One region of the Chryseobacterium sp. 22543 genome, then DNA from elsewhere that is predicted to be linked to it. Evidence: riboswitches for the same ligand, from Rfam matches in the RefSeq annotation. Region 1 holds a riboswitch; each other region holds the start of a gene.
The links. Region 1 has a riboswitch for S-adenosylmethionine ahead of ACTJIP_RS14480 (alpha/beta fold hydrolase). Riboswitches for the same ligand answer to the same signal wherever they lie in the genome.
Positions count from the first base shown of each region.

Region 1 (7,507 bases):
CATTGTGGAAAGTCAGCTGATGGAATATATTGCTAAGATTATCATCAATACAAGAGAAAACCAATTCTTATATCTGGGAGCTTCACCGAGAGCTTCATTAGCACTTCTTACAGCATCAAAAGCATTTGCAGCGCTGAGAGGAAGAGATTTTGTGACTCCTGAAGATATCAAAGAAGCAAGCTATGCTGTTTTAAGACACAGAGTCATCGTATCTCCCGAAAGAGAAATGGAAGGTCTTACTGCAGATGAAATTATCCGCCAGATTTTAGAAGGAATAGAGATTCCGAGATAGGTTATTAGATAATAGGTGACAGGGCAATAATCCCTAATCCCTTTTTTCTAAATCCTAATCCCTATACCCTAACCAATGAAAAACTTATACATCAATACACGTTTCTTTTTTGCACTCATCGGAGTGGGGATTCTGTATGTTCTGGCATTTTTCTTTCCGGTGCTGATGTGGGCAGCCTATATCGTGCTTCTGATTTGTTTTCTGGCTGCAATGGTAGATTTCCTGTTGCTTTTTAACCAAAAGAATGCGCTGCAGGTTCAAAGAATTTTACCGGAAAAACTGTCTAACGGAGATGAGAATTTTGTAAAAATTGACATCAAAAATAATTATAGCTTTACCATATCCACTAAGATTATTGATGAAATTCCTTTTCAGTTTCAGAAAAGAGATTTTTTAATCGAAAAACAGATCGCTTCAGGAGCGAATACATTCTTTCAATATTCATTAGAACCTAAGGAAAGAGGAGAATATCATTTCGGAGGTTTGAATATTTACGCATCTTCACCATTAGGTTTAATTTCAAAAAGATTTATTTTTCAGAAGGATGCTATGCTGCCATCTTATCCATCCTTTATTCATCTCAGAAAATATGAGCTGATGGCCATTCAAAGTGAATTTCTATTAGGTGGAATCAAAAGAGTCAGAAAGCTGGGACACACGATGGAATTTGAGCAGATCAAAGAATATGTTCCCGGAGATGATATCAGAACGATCAACTGGAAAGCTACTTCCAAGACCAACCGTTTGATGGTAAACCAGTTTCAGGATGAAAAATCACAGCGTATTTTTATGCTGATTGATAAAGGAAGAACCATGAAAATGCCTTTCAATGGATTAAGCTTGCTGGATTATTCCATCAATGCAACAATGGCACTTTCTCATATTATTTTGAGAAAGGGAGACAGAGCCGGTATGATGACCTTTTCCAAGAAAGCTGAAAATAAAATTGCAGCCGATAATAAATCCGGGCAGCTGAAAAAAATCTCTGAAGCGCTTTATAATATTAAAACAGATTTCTTTGAAAGTGATTTCAACCGCCTGTATCAGGATGTAAAATATTCTATCAATCAAAGAAGCTTAATTCTGCTTTTTACCAACTTTGAAACATTGGACGGACTGAACCGACAGCTGAAATATCTACGTGGAATCGCAAAAAACCATTTGCTGGTAGTTGTATTCTTCAAAAATTCAGAATTGCAGACGCTGATCAACAAAAATCCTGAAAATATGCAGGAAATCTATGATGAGATCATTGCTGAGAAATTTGAGTTTGAAAAGAAACTGATCATCCAGGAACTTCGCAAATATGGAATCTATACCGTATATACACTTCCGGAAAATTTGAATATCGATGTTATCAATAAATATCTTGAGATAAAAGCGAGAGGAATTTTATAACTTTGCAAAAGCAATAAGCAATAAATAATGAAAATTACACTTAACAGAATAAACGACGATTTTTTATTTGAATGTACAAATGCACAAGGAAATTCTATTCTTCTGGATAATACTTCCCAGCCGGGAGCAAAAGGCGTTTCTCCAATGGAAAGTGTACTGATGGCAGTCGCGGGCTGCAGCGGAATTGATGTGGTTTCTATTTTAAAGAAGCAGCGTCAGGATATCAAAAGTTTTCAGGCAGAAGTAGAAGGAGAAAGAGTACAGGTAGATGAAGCAAAACCTTTTAAATCCATTAATGTTAAGTTCCTTTTAGAAGGAGAAATTGATCCTAAAAAAGCATTAAAGGCAGCAGAACTTTCTTTTGAAAAATACTGTTCCGTATCAAAAACGTTAGAACCGAATGTAGAAATCGGATATGAAGTCTATGTAAACGGAGAAAAAATTTAATCTCTTATTTAAAAATAGAAAAAGCCGGATGACTCATCCGGCTTTTTTATTATTTATTACTCATTGCTGATTAAAAGGTAAGTCTTGGTTTTATCAGTTTCGCCACAGTGGCAGTCCATCCTGTCTGGTGAGAAGCCCCTACACCACGGCCGTTATCACCATGAAAATATTCAAAGAAGGTGATATAATCTCTGAAATGCTCATCGTAATTGAATTTTGGATTGCCTCCGTTGAAAGCCCTTTGCCCATGTTCATCCTTTAAAAATATTGAACAGAGCCTTTTGCTGATATTCTGAGCGACTTCATCAAGATTTCTTTTATCGCCGCTTCCTGTTGGAAATTCTACCTTAAGACTGTTTCCATAATAATAATGAAAACGCTGCAGGCTTTCAACAATCAGGAAATTGATAGGAAACCAGATCGGCCCACGCCAGTTGCTGTTTCCACCAAACATTCGGCTGTCACTTTCTGCAGGAGTATAGTATACCATATTTTCGGCTCCATGCACAGAGAATACAAAAGGATTTTCTTCGTATACTTTAGACATAGCACGGATTCCGTAAGAGCTTAGAAATTCTTTTTCATCAAGCATTCTTGTAAGAACCTTTGTTAATCTGTTTTTACGTAAAATACTCATCAGATGTTTTCTGCCTTGTCCCTCCTCATCCCAATGAGAAACGAGCTTGGTGAGTTCCGGCTTATTTTTTAGGATCCATTCCATTCTGGTTTTGAAATTAGGCATCTTTTCCAACAGCCTGTGATCCACAATTTCTACTGCGAATAAAGGAATTAAGCCGACAATACTTCTTAATTTCAAAGAAACACTGTCTCCGTTTCCAAGCTGCAATACATCATAGAAGAATCCGTCTTCTTCATTCCACAAGCCTTTTGTTCCTTCACCCAGGTTTTCCATAGCTTCAGCGATATAAAGATAATGTTCAAAAAACTTGATCGCCATATCCTCATATACCTGATAATATTGGGCAAGTTCCATCGCAATACGCATCATATTCAATGCATACATCGCCATCCAGCTTGTTCCGTCTGCCTGCTCAAGATGCTGACCGTCCTTTAGTTCCATATTCCGGTCAAAAGCACCAATATTATCTAGACCAAGGAAGCCGCCTCCGAAAATATTTTTACCATTTTTATCCTTTCTGTTGACCCACCATGTAAAATTCAGCAACAACTTCTGAAAGACTTTTTCTAAAAATAATAAATCCGGCTTTCCATTGTTTTTTTCATCAATCTTAAAAACACGGAAGCAAGACCAGGCATGTACAGGCGGGTTTACATCGCTCATGTTCCATTCATAAGCAGGAAGCTGTCCGTTAGGATGCATGTACCATTCTTTGGTAAGTAATAAAAGCTGTCCTTTGGCGAATTCCGCATCTATAATGGAGAAAGGGACGCAGTGAAATGCCAGATCCCACGTAGCATACCATGGATACTCCCATTTATCAGGCATGGAAATGATATCCTTATTATGAAGATGATTCCATTCTGTATTTCTTACATATTCGTTGAAATTTCTTGGAGCTTCAAAATTGGGATCTCCTTTCAACCATTTTCCGATATTGTAATGATAGAACTGTTTATTCCAAAGAAGCCCTGCAAAAGCCTGTCGCTGAACATTTCTTTCATCTTCATTTACTGTATCATTCTGAATATCGTTATAAAACTCTTCAGCTTCAGCTTGACGGATATTGAAAATATGATCAAAACTGTCAAAAGGTTCATCCATTTCGTCAGGAGACAACCTGAACTCAAAAACTTTTGATTCCCCAGCATCAATAATTTCATCAATAAGAAAAGAAGCTTTTGTTCCTCTTTTTTCAGGATTTACAGTATCTCCCTGATGAATAATAAAATTATTGATTCCATCTTTGAAATAAGTATTCTCTGCTTTGGGAGCTCCGTAAAGTTTGGAAGTATTGGTTTCATTATCACAAAATACACTCTGTGCATTTGAGTTTCGGGAATATAGCTTTTTGATCGAAATACTGTCATGACCAATATTAATACTTCCGTCATGAGACGCATTAACCTCTCCTTTATAAGTATTGTATCCCCATTTCCAGTTGTTTCTGAACCAGATTGTGGGAGCTACCAGAATAGGAGCCTCATGCTGGCTTCGATTACAAACGGTGACTCTGGCTAAGATATCGTTGTGATCGGCTTTACAGTATTCAATGAAAATATCAAAATATTCATCGTTATCAAAAATTCCGGTATCGAAAATCTCATATTCCGGTTCCTTTTTGCTTCGTTTTCCATTTTCTGTAACAAGATCATCGTAAGGAAATTCATTAATCGGATATTTATACACCATTTTCATATAGCTGTGGGTAGGCGTATTGTCCAGGTAATAAAAGATTTCTTTGATGTCTTCACCATGATTTCCCTGAGGGTTACTCAATCCGAAGAATCGTTCTTTTACCATTTTATCTTTCTTGTTCCAGAATGAAAAAGCAAAACAGAAAAGTTGCTTTACATCAGAAATTCCGGCGATGCCTTCTTCTCCCCAGCGGTAAGCATAGCTTTCAGCATTATTATGATTGGTAAAATCCCAGGCATTCCCGTTTGAGCTGTAATCTTCACGTACATTTCCCCACTGTCGGTTGCTTACATAAGGTCCCCAGTTTTTCCATTTAGTATCTTGTAATCTTTCTTTTTCGGCGGTCATATCTCATCATTTTTCCATACGAAGTTAGTTTTTTTGAAAAATAATTCCAATTTTTTTCATCTGAACAATTATTAATATAGTTTTGAAATACTTGTATTTAAGGGCTTTTTTAAATATTAAAATATTTTTTTTTTGAAATTAAAAGAAAAGAACTACCTTTGCATCATTCGTTCATTCAAATATTGAAAATGTTATCAAGAAAGGTTGAGGGATTAGACCCTATGAAACCTTAGCAACCCTTTGCGCAAGCAAAGAAGGTGCTACGTTCTACCAAAGTATTTTGGACAGATAACTTACTGAAGTTCTTTTCAGCCATTTCCTGTGGCATTTTCAATTGTATTTGTATTAAAATATAATAGAATTGAAAACAGAACTAAACTATATAAATCTTTCGTATCAAACCAATTCCCAAAAGGAATACCATATCCCGTTAAGCTATCAGCTTTTTGGGAAAGATCTGTTTACAGCACCCATTGTTTTAATCAATCATGCACTTACCGGAAACTCAGATGTATCCGGAGAAAAAGGTTGGTGGAAACAATTGGTAGGAGAAAATCAGATTGTTGATACCAATCAATATACGGTTCTGTGTTTCAATATACCCGGAAACGGTTATGACAATTTTTTAATTGAAGATTATGAAGATTTCACGCCTTCAGATATCGCCGCGATATTTCTAAAAGGGCTTGAAGCTTTACATATCAAAAATCTATACGCCATTATTGGGGGCTCTCTGGGAGGAGGAATTGCCTGGGAAATGCTTGCCAAGCAGCCGGATCTTGCAGAAGTATTTATTCCTATTGCCTGTGATTACAGAACACACGACTGGCTTCATGCACAATGTCTGGTTCAGAAATTTTTATTGAATGATAAAGAAGAACCATTACAGAAAGCAAGAATTCATGCCATGCTGTGTTATAGAACACCACAGTCGCTCAATGACAGATTTCAAAACCAATATAACCAGGACAAACAATGTCTGGAATCAGAAGACTGGTTGGTTTATCATGGTAATGCACTAAACGAAAGATTTAGTTTAAAAGCGTACAAACTGATGAATCATCTCTTGATGAATATTAATGCTGATGAACCATCATTGGATAAAATACAGGCACGAATGCACATGATCTCCGTAGATACAGACTTATTCTTTCCTGCTTCTGAAATCCGAATGTGTTTTGAAAACTTAAAAGAGAAAAATAAGAATGTTTCTTACCACGAGATCCAATCTATACACGGGCATGATGCCTTCTTAATGGAATATCAACAATTAAATAATATCATTAAAAACATTTTACAGAAGTAATGAAAAATGCTAACGAAATAAAATTTTTGAAGAACAGATCAATCATCAAATTTGAAGGAGAAGATTTCCTGGGAGAAATCGGGATTGACGGACGAATTTTTAAAGCGCTTACCTTAGCGCGTATCAGTGTAGGAGTAATTTCCCAGCAGGCCATAGAAAACGGAATTTCTATCTTGGTTCAGGAAATTGATGCAGAAAAAGCAGTTGCTTGTCTTATTGATGAGTTTGAAGCAGAAAGAAAATCTGGAAAAGTTTCTCAGATCTATAGTATCAATAATGTTTCTGTGATCGGTTTTGTAGCAGAAGATTTCAATAAAGTCTTTGCTGAGCTGGCAAGAAACAATGTTTTCCCATTACTTTTGAATCAGGTTGCGGGAGAAAACAGAGTCAACATCGTAGTAACTTCTTCACAGGATGAAAAAACCAGAAATATCATCGAGTCTGAAATTTTCAAAAAGCCAAAGACAGTTCATTTAGCAATTATAGGTCACGGAAATGTAGGAAAAACTCTGATACAACAGGTATTGGAATCTTCAGAAGAAATAAAAAGACGTAAAAAAATAGATCTTAAAGTTGTTGCAGTAGCCAATTCAAAGAAAATAGCTTTCAACAAAAAAGGATTTGATGCGAATTGGAGCGATGAGGTTTTGACTGCAGAACATCCTTCGAGTGTTCAGGAGCTGATTAATTTCTCCAACGAAAACCAGCTGGAGAACCTTATCGTTGTTGATAACACGGCAAGTAAGGATTTTGTGAAAAACTATCATGCTTTGGCAGAAAACGGATTTGATCTGGTTTCTTCAAACAAGATTTTTAATACCCTTCCGATTGAAGAATACAGAAAACTAAGATATACGTTGAATAAAAACAACAGACGTTATCTGTATGAAACCAATGTGGGGGCAGGTTTACCATTAATTGATACGATAAAATTATTACACCTTTCAGGAGAAAATATCACCAGAATCAAAGGAGTATTCTCCGGAACATTAAGCTATGTTTTCAACAATTTTTCTTTAAGAGACGATAAATTTTCAACCATTATCAATGAAGCTTTGGAAAAAGGATACACAGAACCGGATCCAAGAGAAGACCTATCGGGAAATGACGTAGCAAGAAAATTATTGATTCTGGCGAGAGAATTAGACTTAATTAATGAATTCGGAGATATCAATATTCAAAATCTGGTTCCGGAAAGTCTGCTTGAGGTTTCAAAATCAGAATTCCTTTCAAGACTTGAAGAACTGGACGAAGAGTATCAGAAAATAAAAGAAAATCAGGCGCCTGGGCATGTATTGAGATATGTAGGTGATTTGCATGGTGATCTGCAGAAAGATAAAGGTGAGTTAGATGTAAAATTGATTTCTGTTCCGGCAAC
Region 1 covers NZ_JBQENH010000004.1:12,603-20,109, reverse strand. The annotation lists gene ACTJIP_RS14500 (AAA family ATPase) at 1-292, shown strand, start outside; gene ACTJIP_RS14495 (DUF58 domain-containing protein) at 368-1,690, shown strand; gene ACTJIP_RS14490 (OsmC family protein) at 1,718-2,137, shown strand; gene ACTJIP_RS14485 (MGH1-like glycoside hydrolase domain-containing protein) at 2,208-4,823, opposite strand; SAM riboswitch class I at 5,012-5,118, shown strand; gene ACTJIP_RS14480 (alpha/beta fold hydrolase) at 5,185-6,129, shown strand; gene ACTJIP_RS14475 (ACT domain-containing protein) at 6,129-7,507, shown strand, end outside.

Region 2 (7,507 bases), 160 kb from region 1:
AAAGGTGAAATCTTTAAACAGATGAATAAAGTTCAGACTCAGCTTGCTACAAAATTTGAGTTTGTAAAATCTAAAGCTAACGGTGCTTATGTAAACACGGGTTACAGAGTAATCAGACTGGTACCTTAACATGATTTATTGTTCTTTAAAAGAATATTGTTAACATTATAGTTATATTTGCATAATATTTAATTTAATACATGAAAGCACTTGTATTTCCAGGGCAGGGTTCTCAGTTCGTAGGAATGGGAAAAGAATTGTATGATTCTAGAAAAGATATTAAAGATCTGATGGAATCTGCCAATGAAATTTTAGGTTTCGACATTCTTTCCATTATGTTTAACGGAACGGACGCGGATCTTAAAAATACAGAGGTTACCCAGCCTTCAATATTTATACATTCAGTAGCAGCATTAAAAGCCGTAAACGGTCTTGGTGCTGAAATGGTTGCAGGACACTCTTTAGGAGAGTTTTCAGCATTGGTTGCCAACGGAGTTCTATCCTTTGATGACGGTTTGAAATTAGTTTCCGAAAGAGCAAAAGCTATGCAGGCTGCTTGTGATGCCAATCCAAGTTCTATGGCTGCTATTTTAGGATTAGATGATGCTAAGGTTGAAGAAATCTGTGCGCAAATCAGTGGAATTGTTGTTCCTGCAAATTATAACTGCCCGGGACAATTGGTGATCTCAGGAGAAACACCAGCAGTAGAAGAAGCTTGTGCAAAACTGAAAGAAGCAGGTGCTAAAAGAGCATTGTTACTACCAGTAAATGGAGCTTTCCATTCACCATTGATGCGGCCTGCACAAGAAAGACTGGCAGCAGCTATCGAAAAAACAAAATTCAGAAAAGCAACTATTCCTGTATATCAGAATATCACTACAACAGCGGTAACGAATCCTGACGAAATCAAACAAAACCTGATCGATCAGCTTACCGGTCCTGTAAAATGGACGCAGTCTGTTCAGAATATGATTAAAGATGGGGCATCCAACTTCGTAGAAGTAGGACCAGGAAAAACCCTTCAGGGACTGATCAAGAAAATTGACGGATCAGTAGATGCTGCTTCTGCAATCTAACTAAAAATATATGAACGCGATATTTTCACCGGGCAAGCTTATGCTTACTTCAGAATATTTCGCAATCGACGGAGCTCTTGTCTTAGCGGTACCTACCAAGCTGGGACAAGAGTTTTTCTTTGAAGAAAAAGAAGATGAGAGGTCACTTATTCTTTGGGAGGCTTATCATCAAAACAAATTATGGTTGAAGGCGGTCATTGATTATAAAAACTGGCAGGTCTTAGAAACCAATATTCCATCAAGCGCTGAATTTATTGTCAAAACATTAAAGAATGTTCAGAAGCTTTCTAATACTAAATTCAAATTCAATCTTACTTACCACTTAAAAACTAATCTTCAGTTTCCTGCAGACTATGGTCTTGGTAGCAGTTCTACTTTGATGAACAATCTTGCAGAATGGGCTGGGATTGATCCTTTTCATCTTAATGCAATTAGTTTAGGAGGAAGCGGATATGATATTGCAGTGGCAAAAGAAAAATCTGCAGTTCTATTTCAAAGCAAACCTGAGATTAAATATGAGAAGGTAAATTTCAATCCTTCATTTAAAAATGAGCTGATTTTTATTCATTTAAATCAGAAGCAGGATAGCAGAGAAGGGATCAACTTTTATAAATCAAAAAAGAAGTCTCCTGAATTGATTGAAGAATTTTCAAATATCACAAAAAAAATAATGTTATGCAGTGAATTGGAAAAATTTTCCGAATTAATGATGATTCATGAGCGTAAAATTGCTGATTTTCTTGAAATATCCACAGTTAAAGAAAAAATATTCTCAGATTGCCCTTCTTTTGTCAAAAGTTTAGGCGCATGGGGGGGAGATTTTGTAATGAGTGCCAAATTTGGGGACTACAAGAACTATTTTTGGGAGAAAGGTTTTACAACTATTTTTGAATGGGAAAATATAATTGATTTATAATCAAATCATTACGATCCTGTTTTTTTATTTGTCATTCTGACTTATATCAGTATATTTAAACCACCTTTAACAAATAATTAATATTATTTTTGTTGAAGTCAATAAAGAAATAGAAAATATAAGTAAAATGAAAAACACTAAAATCATCCAGGATTTAGAGAAATTAGGGATTAAAGGAAACTATGAAGTAGTGTACAATCCTTCTTATGAAGAATTATATCAGGCTGAAGTTTCTTCTGAAAATCAGGGATTTGAGAAAGCTGAACTTACAGAATCTGGCGCGGTATCAGTAAAAACAGGGATTTTCACAGGTCGTTCACCTAAAGACAGATATATTGTTCAGGATGATGTTACAAGAGATACAATTTTCTGGGATGGTAAAGTAAATTTACCTACATCAGCAGAAATTTTCGGTTCTTGTAAGGAACTAGTGATGAACCAGCTTTCTGAAGCTAAGAAGATTTATGTAGTAGATGCTTTTTGTGGAACAAATGCAGATACAAGACTTAAAGTAAGATTTATTGTTGAAGTAGCATGGCAGGCACATTTCGTGACAAACATGTTTATTCGTCCTTCTCACTACGAACTGGAAAACTTTGGTGAGCCGGATTTCACAGTAATCAACGGATCAAAAACAACAAACCCGAACTGGGAAGCTCAGGGATTAAACTCTGAGAACTTTATCATGTTCAACCTTACAGAAAAACTACAGATCATCGGAGGTACATGGTATGGAGGTGAAATGAAGAAAGGAATGTTTGCCATGATGAACTATTACCTTCCATTAAAAGGTATGGCTTCAATGCACTGTTCTGCAAACGTAGGAGAAAAAGGTGATGTTGCTTTATTCTTTGGTCTTTCAGGAACAGGTAAAACTACTTTATCGGCAGATCCTAAAAGATACCTTATCGGTGACGATGAGCACGGATGGGATAACAACGGAGTATTCAACTATGAGGGAGGATGCTACGCGAAAGTAATTGACTTATCAGAAGAAAAAGAACCGGATATTTTCAGAGCAATCAAGAGAGATGCACTTCTTGAAAACGTTGTAGTGAACAATGGAATAGCAGATTATACTGACGGATCTATCACAGAAAATACTAGGGTTTCTTATCCAATTTACCATATCAACAAAATTGTATTGCCTTCTAAAGCAGGTCATGCTAAGAAGATTGTTTATCTTTCTGCAGATGCATTCGGGGTACTTCCTCCGGTTTCCATCTTAAATGAAGATCAGGCTCAATACCACTTCCTTTGCGGTTATACATCTAAATTGGCCGGAACAGAAAGAGGAATCACAGAGCCTCAGCCATCTTTCTCACCTGCATTTGGTGAAGCATTCCTTACATTGCACCCAACAATGTATTCTAAAACATTGATCGGTAAAATGCAGGAGCACGGTGCTAAAGCTTATTTAGTAAACACAGGATGGAACGGTAGCGGAAAGAGAATTTCTCTGAAAGATACCAGAGCGATCATTGATGCAATCATTGACGGTTCTATTGATAATGCTCCTAAAACTCAGGTTCCAATCATGAACCTTGAAATTCCTACTGAGTTACCAAACGTTTCTACAGGTATTTTAGATCCTAGAGATACTTATGAGAACGCTTCAGACTGGGAAGAAAAAGCAAAAGATCTTGCTTCAAGATATATCAAAAACTTTGAGCAATACTGTGATACTGAAGAAGGTAAGAAATTAGTTGCTTCAGGACCTCAATTACAAGAACAAACTATCTAATAGTTATTTATAACATACAGAAAAGCCTCATCATCGATGAGGCTTTTTTATTTCTAATTTTTCGCAGATATTATTTGAAAATTACTTTAAGCTTAATATAGCCAATCTATATCCATCCATTCCAAAGCCAGATAAAACTGCATCCGTATTGGCAGCTGTCACAGACTTCTGTCTGAATTCCTCTCTTTTATAGATGTTGCTGATATGAACTTCTACTTTGGGTTTTCTGATATTTTTTAGACAATCAGCAATCGCATAGGAATAATGGGTGAAAGCTCCCGGATTAATTACTACGGCATCAAAATCATCTTTCTGAAGCCTGTTGATAAGCTCTCCTTCAATATTTGACTGATAATATTTTAATTCATGAGATTGAAACTCGGATTTTAAAATTTCCAAATAGTTTTCCATAGAGATATTTCCATAGATTTCCGGTTCTCTGGTACCTAACAGGTTGAGGTTAGGTCCGTTTATAATCAAAACTTTCATACTATAAAATTAAAAACTTTTTTTAATTAAATGCTCAAAAATTTCCGCACAAATTAACGTTCGTTCAATTGTATTATTAATAATGATATTTATCATGTTTGATAAAATGGTAATGATTGCAACTCCTTACAGTAATGGGTTTTATTAAAATCTTATGTTAATTTTTGAAAATTTATCATGAAAAATAATAAGTCTACTTGTTTTGTAGACTAAAAGTTTTTAGCTTTGCAACCATATTTCGATCGGCTTATAAAGAAAGATGGAGGGAACTGACCCTGTGAAATCTTGACAACCTACCCATTGGGCAAGGTGTTACGTTCAGCCTTTTAAGGAAAAATAAGCATTTGGTTTATCGTATTTATCGATGCCCTTTGCTGATTTTTCTGCAAAGGGAAAAATTTTAATATATGATAAATGAAATTGATTATGATTAGCAAAAATTTATTCGCTTCTAAAACTTGGATACCTCCGGTTGCTGCATTTTTTCTGGGAGTAACCAGTGTACATGCACAGAATTCTAAGCCGGAAAAGGACAGCCTTCATGAAAAAGAAATTGACGAAGTTGTAGTTGTAGCCTATGGAAAAGCAAAAAGAAACAGCTATACCGGTTCCGTTGCTACCATTTCCAGCGATAAGATCAACAACAGACCTGTAACCAATATTACCAAGGCATTGGAAGGACAGGTTGCAGGGATTCAAACGACGAGTGCATCAGGACAGCCAGGAGCGGTTTCTACCATCCGAATTAGAGGGATTGGTTCTATAAGTGCTTCCAGTGATCCTTTATACGTAGTAGACGGAATCCCTTTTGATGGAAACCTAAATTCTATCAGTCCAAGTGATATTGAATCTATCAGTGTTTTGAAAGATGCCACTGCGAGTGCGTTGTATGGATCAAGAGGAGCAAACGGGATTATCATCATTACCACAAAATCAGGTAAAAAAGGAGAAGCTAGAGTTAATTTTAATATCAGCCAGGGATTCTCCGGAAGAGCCGTAAAAGATTACGAACAGGTAAATACAGATCAATACTTTCAATTATATTGGGAAGCCTTGAGAAACGGATATCAGTCCGGAAAAGTGTCTTCTCAACAGGCTGCACAGATGGCAACAGATAATCTTGTTTCTACACTTGGGATCAATCCATATGGAACAGGATATCCAAAACCGGTGGGAACCGATGGGAAATTATTACCCGGAGCATCACCACTTTGGAATGACGACTGGAGGGATATTTTGCAGAGAGTTGCTTCAAGAAATCAGGTAGATCTTGATATCAGCGGAGGAAGTGAGAAGAGCAATTATTTCTTTTCATTGGGCTATCTTGATGATAAGGGAATGGCTATTGAATCAGGATATAAAAGATACAATACCAGGTTAAAGATCAATTCTGAAGTAAAAAAATGGCTGAATGTTGGGGTAAACTTAAGCTATACAAACAGTATTCAGCAGGCGCCCACTTCTTCAGATTCCAATTCAAGTAATATCATCAATGCTGCAAGATTTATTCCTTCATTCTATCCTTATTACGAAAGAAATGCAAATGGAAGCTATATTTTGGGTGCAGATGGAAACCCGATTTATGATTTCGGAAAATACAGACCAACAAGTGCGCTTCAGAATCAAAATGCCGCGGCAACACTGCCATTAGACAAAAACGAAAATAAAGAAGATAACTTCTCAGGAAAAGGATTTATGGAATTCACTTTCTTACCGGAGTTGAAATTCAAGACAAGCTTTTCTGTTGATTTGGTGAATTATAACGGACATTATTATTCAAATCCATTGCTGGGACAAGGCGCTGAGATTGGAGGTTCAGTAACGAAAACCAATACCAGAACACTTTCTTATACAACCAGTAATATTCTGACATACGATAGGAAATTTGGGAAACACCATGTAAATGCTTTAGCAGGACATGAATTCTATAAATATGACTATCAGACGATTTCCGGAACAAGAAGCCAGTTTTCTCTCCCTTATTATTATGAACCGGATGCTGCTTCTTTACTGGGAAGCTTCAGTGGGAACAGTAATAAATTGAGCTTATTGAGTTTCCTTGGAAAAGTAGAGTATGACTACAATAATACTTATTTCCTGTCTGCATCAGGAAGAGCAGACAGTTCTTCAAGATTTGAAAAGGATAACAGATGGGGGAGATTCTGGTCAGTTGGAGGTTCATGGAAAATTTCCAATGAAGAGTTTGTAAAAAGCCTGAATGTCTTTAATCAGTTGACATTACGTGCCAGTTACGGAGGTCAGGGAAATGATAAATTACTTCGACCAAACGGACAGCCGCTTTATTATGCTTATCAGGAGCTGTACAGATTTATCAGTCTTGGTGGAGAACCGGGAACAACACTTGAAAAAACGGCTACCAATAATGTGAAATGGGAAACCAACCTTAATTTAAATGTAGGATTAGAATTCGCTGTTCTGAATAACAGAATTAAAGGAAATATTGAATATTTCAAAAGAAAAAGTCAGGATCTTCTATTTAACATGCCAGTGGCACCATCTCTGGGAATTAGTGATTATCCTGCCAATATTGGAACTATCCAAAATACAGGATTTGAATTTTCATTATTCACAACCCCAATTAAGAATGATAATTTCCAGTGGAATGTAGATGTAAACCTAAGCACCTTAAACAATAAAGTTACCAAGTTACCTTCAGGGCCACTTGTAGTGGGACAAACCAAGCTATTAACGGTAGGAGGTTCCGTATATGATTTCTATATTCCGGAATGGGTTGGGGTAGATCCAAGCAATGGAAAGCCATTGTGGAAAACGGTTTCTACAGATGCGAGCGGAAATTCAGTAGAAGGAACTACCTCAGAATATTCAAAAGCAACAAAACTCTTGCAGGGTTCTGCTTTGCCTAAACTGACCGGAGGAATCAGTACCAGCATTACCTACAAAAATTTTGATTTTTCAGGATTGCTGACATTCAAAATTGGTGGAAAAATTCTGGACAATGATTATACTTCCATCATGCACAACGGAAGTCTGGGAGGACGTGCATGGAGTGCTGAAATGTTAAACAGATGGACGCCTGATAATCCTAATACGGATGTTCCGGGCTTGAGTACAACAACAAATAACTGGACGTCAAACTCATCCAGATTCTTATACTCAGGGACATATGCAAGACTTAAAAATGTAAGCTTAGGATATACACTTCCTGAGGATTATTTTGAGAAAATCGGACTTAAAAAGTTCAGAATTTATATTCAGGCAGAGAATCTTTTAACCTTCTATAAACATAAGGGAATGGATCCT
Region 2 covers NZ_JBQENH010000004.1:172,909-180,415, reverse strand. The annotation lists gene ACTJIP_RS15270 (LysM peptidoglycan-binding domain-containing protein) at 1-129, shown strand, start outside; gene fabD (ACP S-malonyltransferase) at 201-1,076, shown strand; gene ACTJIP_RS15260 (GYDIA family GHMP kinase) at 1,087-1,992, shown strand; gene pckA (phosphoenolpyruvate carboxykinase (ATP)) at 2,120-3,736, shown strand; gene ACTJIP_RS15250 (type II 3-dehydroquinate dehydratase) at 3,818-4,225, opposite strand; SAM riboswitch class I at 4,470-4,568, shown strand; gene ACTJIP_RS15245 (SusC/RagA family TonB-linked outer membrane protein) at 4,652-7,507, shown strand, end outside.
Region 2: another riboswitch for S-adenosylmethionine. It lies ahead of ACTJIP_RS15245 (SusC/RagA family TonB-linked outer membrane protein); the one in region 1 lies ahead of ACTJIP_RS14480 (alpha/beta fold hydrolase).

Region 3 (7,507 bases), on a different contig from region 1:
TGTCCTGCTCTCAGACTGAAATCTTTTCTCTCTAATCCTCTGTAATTAAGTTCCTGGGAGGTAAAATCTTTACCTAATAATTTTTGAAGGTCCGAAATACTATTTGCTCCCGAAATCTGAGACTGAAAATCCGGTGCAAAATATCCAACCTTACCTGCATATTGTTTAATTGTATTGATAATCTGCTGAGTATTGGAAGTATTGGTAATATTTTTATACAACCCATCAATATTCACTCCATCCTGTAATGCTCTGTAATTAATGGCATTATAGGCATTGAAGATATCTCCTTCTCTTACTCCGGCTCTGGAATAAGGGTCTCGGTATTGGGCAGAACCTGTAACGTTAAAAAATCCGGTCTGTCCAATTTTAGCTCCATAATTAAGGTCTACAGAAATGGTCTGTCCATCCACTCCTCCGGAGAAATTATTGGCAACAGGTGAAGCATATCCACCTAAAAACACCTGTCCGGAAAGCCCCAATCTTTTTTTCAATCCAAGGTTAACGACTCCAGCAATGGCATCAGAACCATATTGGGCAGAAGCTCCATCTCTTAAAACCTCAATTTTTTCTAAAGCAAAAGCTGGAATAGCATTAAGATCGGTTCCCACAGATCCTCTTCCCGGTGTGAGGGTAACATTAATCAATGAAGACTGGTATCTTCTTTTTCCATTGAGTAAAACTAAAACCTGATCCGGACCTAAACCTCTTAAAAGAGCAGGATCTACAAAGTCAGTTCCATCGTTAACCGTGTGAGAAGTGGATGAAAATGAGGGTACAATATAATTTAAGGCCTGGCTGATACTATTAGTCGGGCTCTGTTTTAAAATTTTTGATATATTAATGATGTCTACCGGAACAGGTGTATCTGTCAATGATCTTCCGGAACCTCTTGATCCAAGGATGACTACATCTTCTATTTTCTTAGATTGTAACGTGTCCGTCTGTGCGTAATAAAATGTAGAAATAAGCGCAATAGAAGGAACAAATATTTTTTTCTTGAAATTATGCATGTTGTTTGTTGTTTACTTTTTGTTGTTAAAAATTGTTTTTTGAGCAATACAAATCCCGTATCCCTAAATTTTAAGGTTACATAAATGTTCGAAATGTTTGTATTATTTTTTAGAAATAGAAAAGGCTAGAAGCAACAACACATGCGCATATAGAAATGGCATGAAAACATATGGGAATAATGAAGATTCACTTCATGATCCGAAGAATAAAAGATAACTGATGTAAGGAGATTTCCCTTGTCTTTAAACATTTGAATTTAACTTTAAAACAAAAATTCAAGATGGGATAATGATAGAATGATAAACATTTTTTCCGGAAGATCCGGCTTATCGATTGCAGCACCTTGCTTGTTTTTGCAGGTTGCTATCCCATCTAGAGATTCTTGATAATTACCCGGCAAAGATATAATTATTTCGTAAATAAAAAAATATTTAACCTAAAATTCGATTTTCAACATTTTAGCGTAACAAATTATCTTTTTCAGCGTCTAACCGGATATCAGTAAAAACATTATGAAAAAAACGATTTTCGCGTTATCCTTATTAAGCTCTGTTTTTGTCTTTTCACAGGAAAAAAACAACAAACCTCAGGAAAAGCAGATTGAAGGTGTAGTCATCACCAAAACTAAAAAAGCAGTTGAACAAAAGGCAGACCGTACTATTTTTGACTTTTCCGAGCAACCTCAGCTGAACAACGGAAACGTATTGGAAGGAATAAAAAAGCTTCCTGGACTGGTATCTACCGACATCGCAGGAATGATGTACCAGGGAAAAATGCTGGAAGTATATCTTAACGGAAGACCTCTGAACATCACATCCAATGAATTGAACTCCTTTCTTGAAGGAATGCCTGCCAATTCTGTAGAAAGAATTGAGGTAATCACTCAACCCGGCGCTGAATTTCCGGCTACATCCGGAGGTGCAATCATGAATATCATCACGAACAAAAATGCCAATAAATATTTAACCGCTACGTATTCCGGAAATTATTCTTTCACAAATTATAACAAGTATAGAAGCAGAACGACCAACTCCGTTAATTTAAATGCCAGAAATAAATATTTCGGATGGCAGCTGAATGTTGGTCAAAACTACCGTGAAAGTATGCTGAACGGCCAACAGGATGAGCTTTTAACAAGTCATACCGACAGATACGGACGTGGGTATTTTGCAAAATCAGGATTGACTTTTGATTTAGGACAGGACAGATTATTATTAAACTACGATATTTACCACAATAATAATGACAATTATACTTTAAGTAACGGTCATGGAGATTTACCTTTTCAGAACAATCCAAAGGATTTAAGAGAAGCTTTTTATACATCTTCTGATGTGGCCCATACCAATAGCTTGAGACAGGAAGCTGTTGTAACGTATCAGAAACGTTTTGCTGACAAATCTCAAAAACTGGACTTTCAGTTTGGCTACACAAGATCAGACAGTAAATTCTCTCAGGACAATTATTTTCAGGATGGTATATTTGCTGCAGCTCCCAATCCACCAATTAACAGTGCAATGAGTGGCTTAAAAGATATTCTGAACAATGAATCTGTAATGAATATTGCCAACTTTAAAGTAGATTATGCCCAGCCTATCAAGCTTCTTGATGGTGGAAAGGTAAGCTTTGGAGGATTGTATGAAAAACAGGATTATGATACGGAAAGTTTTGGCTTGACGAATCTTGAATATCAAAGACAAACTGCTTCTACCTATTTGGAGTTTCAGGCTAAACTGAAAAAGTTTGACTTCACATTGGGTTCCCGTGCGGAAAACTATGACATTTCGGGGGTAACAAGATATTTCGATAAAGATGCAAAACTGGTGGAAGCGAATTTGATTCCTTTCAATAAATTTAAATTTTTCCCGAACGCGAGTGTACAGTATAACATGATGAATCAGGTTTATATTGCTGCGAATTACAACAGAAAAATCAGCTTACCAAGTATTTCTGCCCTGAACCCGAATAACGTAACGTTCTCCGGACCAAGTACGGAAGTTAATGGTAACCCGAATCTACAACCTACTATTTTTGATAATTATGAATTGAAAATTTCGGCTTTTGATTATGCATTTATCGGGTATAGCGTAAGTTCAGCAAACAATCAGGTGGCACAGATCATCCGAAAAGACGGAAGAAAACTCTACAACGAGCAGGTGAATATTTCGAATATGAAAATTCATAACTTCAACGTGGGATTACCGGTTCCTTTTATGATTTTCAGCAAGCCTTTGAGCGAAATCATGAAGTTTGATTTTAATCCTGATAAAATTAACTTCATGTACTTATATGCTGGTTACCAGAAACATGAAATCGACAATCTGAATAATAAAGGATTTTGGATTTTCAATATTATGACTCAGATTCTTTTGCCTAAAGACATCAAAATGACAGCCAATTACAGCTATCTGACTCCAAAGGCAGGATATTTCTATTTCACGGCAGAGAAACCATTCAACAACTCTCTTGATATTACGCTGACGAAGAAGTTTATGAACAACCGTCTGACGCTTTCAGTTTTTGCGAATGATATTTTCAACGGACAGATGATGCAGGTACGTTCTAATCCGCCATCAGGAACTCCGGTAATGATCAGCAGCAAGTATGACACGAGAAATTTCGGATTTTCCATCAATTATAAAATTCCGACAAGAAATAAACTGGCGAAAGAGGATCCGAATATCCTAAACCAGACTAAAAAAGAAGATAATGGAGGCGTAATGCAGCAGGCACAATAATTCTTAAGATAAATAAGAGAGGCAGTAATAATTTTTACTGCCTCTTTCTATTGATATTGAATTAGTGTTATTGGTGAAAATATTAGCGATATTAGTGTTTATATTTACATCAGAAATCTATCGTCTGAAATCTCCAGTTCAGCGTGTCTACCAATGTCAACTGATTGACAATTATTGGAAGATCAGTGATGATTTTTAAGGTCTGAAGAGCCATCATACTTCCTATTATTCCGGGAAGAGCTCCCAATACACCAAGACTGTCACAATCCGGCATATCTTCATCAGAAGGAGGTTCCGGAAATAGATCTCTCAGATTTTTACTTCCATTATGATTGAACACGGCAACCTGTCCTGAGAATCCCAGAATACTTCCGTAGACCAAAGTTTTTTTCAATTTTATACAGGTATCATTCACCAGATATCTTGTGGAAAAATTGTCTGACCCCTCTACAATTACATCGTACTGAGAAAGGATGTCTTCAGCATTATTTTTATTTATTTTCTCTTCGATTCCTGTAAATGTAACCTGATGATTAAGCTTTTCTACAAATGCTTCGGCGCTCTTCACTTTGGATAACCCTACGCTGTTTTCAGTATGAATGATCTGTCTGTTCAGATTATGAATTTCAACCTCATCAAAATCTGCAACGCCTAAAGTTCCCACTCCTGCAGCGGCCAGATATTGAATAATGGGACTTCCCAAACCTCCCGCTCCTATGACAAGGACTTTTGAAGCCATGAGTTTCTTTTGTCCTTTCAGTCCTATCTCTTCTATAAATATCTGCCGGCTGTATCGCGAAAAATGATCTTCTTTTTTCATACTTTATGATAATTGAACCATTAAGATTCTTTAAGTTTTTAAGGAAAATTAAGCTGAGCTTTGCTTTAAGAAGATATGGCCTTAAAATCTTCGATTTTTCTTAATTTAGCTTCAGCTCTTCAAAGTTCTTCATGGTTTAAAAGTTTAAAATCCACTATATACTGAATCCCAGTCTTTCATCACAGGATCGTAGCCCGCTTTTTTAATCATAAGTCTGATCTCATCCATGCTTCGTTCGTCACTGGTTTCAAACTGCTCCAGAGATTCTTTATCGACAGCATACCCTCCGGGATTGGTTTTTGAGCCTGCACTCATGGCTGTAGCTCCCAGAGATACAATATTATTTCTAAAGACCTCATTTTCTCTGGTAGAAATGGAGATTTCAAGGTCTTCATTCCAGATTCTATAGGCACAAATGAGCTGAAGAAGATCTTTATCTTCCATAATAAAATTAGGTTCAATAATTCCTTCTGCCGGTCTGAGTCTTGGAAAGGAAACCGAGAATTTACTTTTCCAGTATTGTTTCTGAAGATAATCTATGTGTAAAGCGTTGAAAAAACTATCAACCCTCCAATCTTCAAGTCCAAGGAGAACTCCTAGCCCAATTTTATGAATTCCCGCCCGTCCTATTCTGTCCGGAGTTTCCAGACGGAAATGGAAATTTGATTTTTTACCTTTCGGATGATATTCTCTGTAAACATCCTGATGATAGGTTTCCTGATATACCAATACGGAATGTGCTCCTTCTTCATGAAGCAGTTTATATTCTTCTTCCATTAAAGGTTGAACTTCAATGGAAATATTGGAAAAATGAGGTTTTAACTTTCGGACAGCATTCTGAAAGTAGGGAACTCCCACTATTTTATTGGCTTCACCGCTTACCAGCAGTACATGATTCACACCCATTGATTTCAGAACTGATGCTTCAATCATCAGTTCTGTATCGGAAAGAGTTTTTCTTTTCAGATTATTATCAAGACTGAATCCACAATAGGTACAGATATTCTGACATTCATTACTGAGATAGAGCGGAGCATACAACTGAATGGTTTTTCCGAATCGTTTTTGGGTAAGTGCCTGTGTCATTCCTGCCATCAGTTCCAATTCCTGAGAAGCCACCGGTGACAGAAGATTCAGGAAATCATCAAGGGTTTTATTCTTTTTCTGAAGACTGGATCTTACATCAAACAGGTTTACTTTTTCAAGCTTACTCCTTACCTCCTCCCATTGATAGCGTTCAAAAACATCTTTAAAGCTTTTCATAATCCTGATTTATTCAAACAAAAACGAAGTAAGCGGACTTGAGGCTTCAGCATGGTTGGCAATGGCTCCCAATCCTGATTCAAAAGCTCTTCTTCCGGCAATCACACCTTCTTTAAAAGCGACAGCCATATTAAGCGGATTTCTTGCAACGGCAATGGCTGTATTCACCAAAACGGCATCCGCTCCCATTTCCATGGCCTTTGCTGCATCTGATGGCGCACCGATTCCAGCATCTACCACTACAGGAACATTACTCTGGCTGATAATTATTTCCAGAAAGTCCTGGGTTCTTAATCCTTTATTTGTTCCGATAGGTGCTCCCAAAGGCATTACCACAGCTGTTCCGGCATCTTCAAGACGTTTGCATAGAACAGGATCGGCATGAATATAAGGCATCACAATGAATCCCAGCCTGGCAAGTTCTTCGGTTGCATATAATGTTTCAATAGGGTCCGGCAGTAAATATTTCGGATCCGGATGAATTTCCAGTTTTACCCAGTTTGTTTCCAGTGCTTCTCTGGCTAATTGTGCGGCTAATACTGCTTCTTTAGCTGTTCTGGCTCCGGAGGTATTAGGCAGAAGATGAACATTGGTTTCTCTTAATGAGTCAAGCAGATCATCTTCACTGGATTGTGCATCAATTCTTTTCAGTGCCATGGTCACCATATCCGTTTCTGATGCGATGACAGATTGTACCATATCTTTCAGACTTCCGAACTTGCCTGTTCCTAAAAACAGTCTTGATTCAAAAGTTCTTCCTGCTATTTCTAATTTCTGATTGTTCATATCATTACTTTTTTTAGTTCATTAATAATCGTTGGCTGCTTGGTAATGAGTCCGGATACGGCAACACCATAAATGCCAATCTCTTGTAACGGCAAAATATCTTCAAGGGTAACGCTTCCAATGGCAAATATTTTAGGAATGTCGATTGATTTTTCTTTTAATCCATCGACAATTTCCTGATACCCTTCAAACCCAAGAACAGGACTCAATTTTTCTTTGGTTATAGTAAACCTCAATGGACCTAAACCTATATAATCACAAGATTCATTAATTCTCTGGATGACATCTGAAAGGGTATTGGCCGTTCCACCAATAATTTTATTTTCTCCCAAAGTCTGTCTGGCTTCTTCAATAGACCGGTCATTCAAACCTAAATGAACTCCTTCAGCACCTATTTCTTTTGCCAGCTGTACATGGTCATTGATGATACAAACCGACTGATATTCTGAACAAAGCTGTTTTGAAATTTCACAAAGATTGATTAATTCATTTTCAGGAGCATTTTTCCATCTTACCTGCAGCCATTTGATCCCATTATCTAAAGCCTTTCGGATATGAAGTTCCTGTTCCTGTATTGTGTTTCCCTGTGATATGTATTGTAGTTTTTCCATGTTTATAATGAATGCGTTCCCAATAAAGAGGAATTGCTTTTTAAAAATTTTTCAATGTATAATTTCCCCTGTTTACAGGCTGTTTCCATGCTTTCGTCTTTGGCGAGTTCTGCTGTAATTGCTGATGATAAAACACAGCCTGAACCATGTTTAGGAAAATATATTTGATGGTCTTCGACTGGAACTAAAAGAGTTTCTTTTCCGTTTTCAACTAAAATATCCGTTCCTAAATGATCTTGTCTATGCCCTCCTTTGATCAGCAATGAGCATTGATT
Region 3 covers NZ_JBQENH010000005.1:104,521-112,027, forward strand. The annotation lists gene ACTJIP_RS18195 (TonB-dependent receptor plug domain-containing protein) at 1-1,013, opposite strand, end outside; SAM-I-IV-variant riboswitch at 1,311-1,408, opposite strand; gene ACTJIP_RS18200 (outer membrane beta-barrel protein) at 1,527-3,752, shown strand; gene ACTJIP_RS18205 (HesA/MoeB/ThiF family protein) at 3,862-4,572, opposite strand; gene thiH (2-iminoacetate synthase ThiH) at 4,717-5,835, opposite strand; gene ACTJIP_RS18215 (thiazole synthase) at 5,845-6,621, opposite strand; gene ACTJIP_RS18220 (thiamine phosphate synthase) at 6,618-7,232, opposite strand; gene ACTJIP_RS18225 (hydroxymethylpyrimidine/phosphomethylpyrimidine kinase) at 7,235-7,507, opposite strand, start outside.
Region 3: another riboswitch for S-adenosylmethionine. It lies ahead of ACTJIP_RS18195 (TonB-dependent receptor plug domain-containing protein); the one in region 1 lies ahead of ACTJIP_RS14480 (alpha/beta fold hydrolase).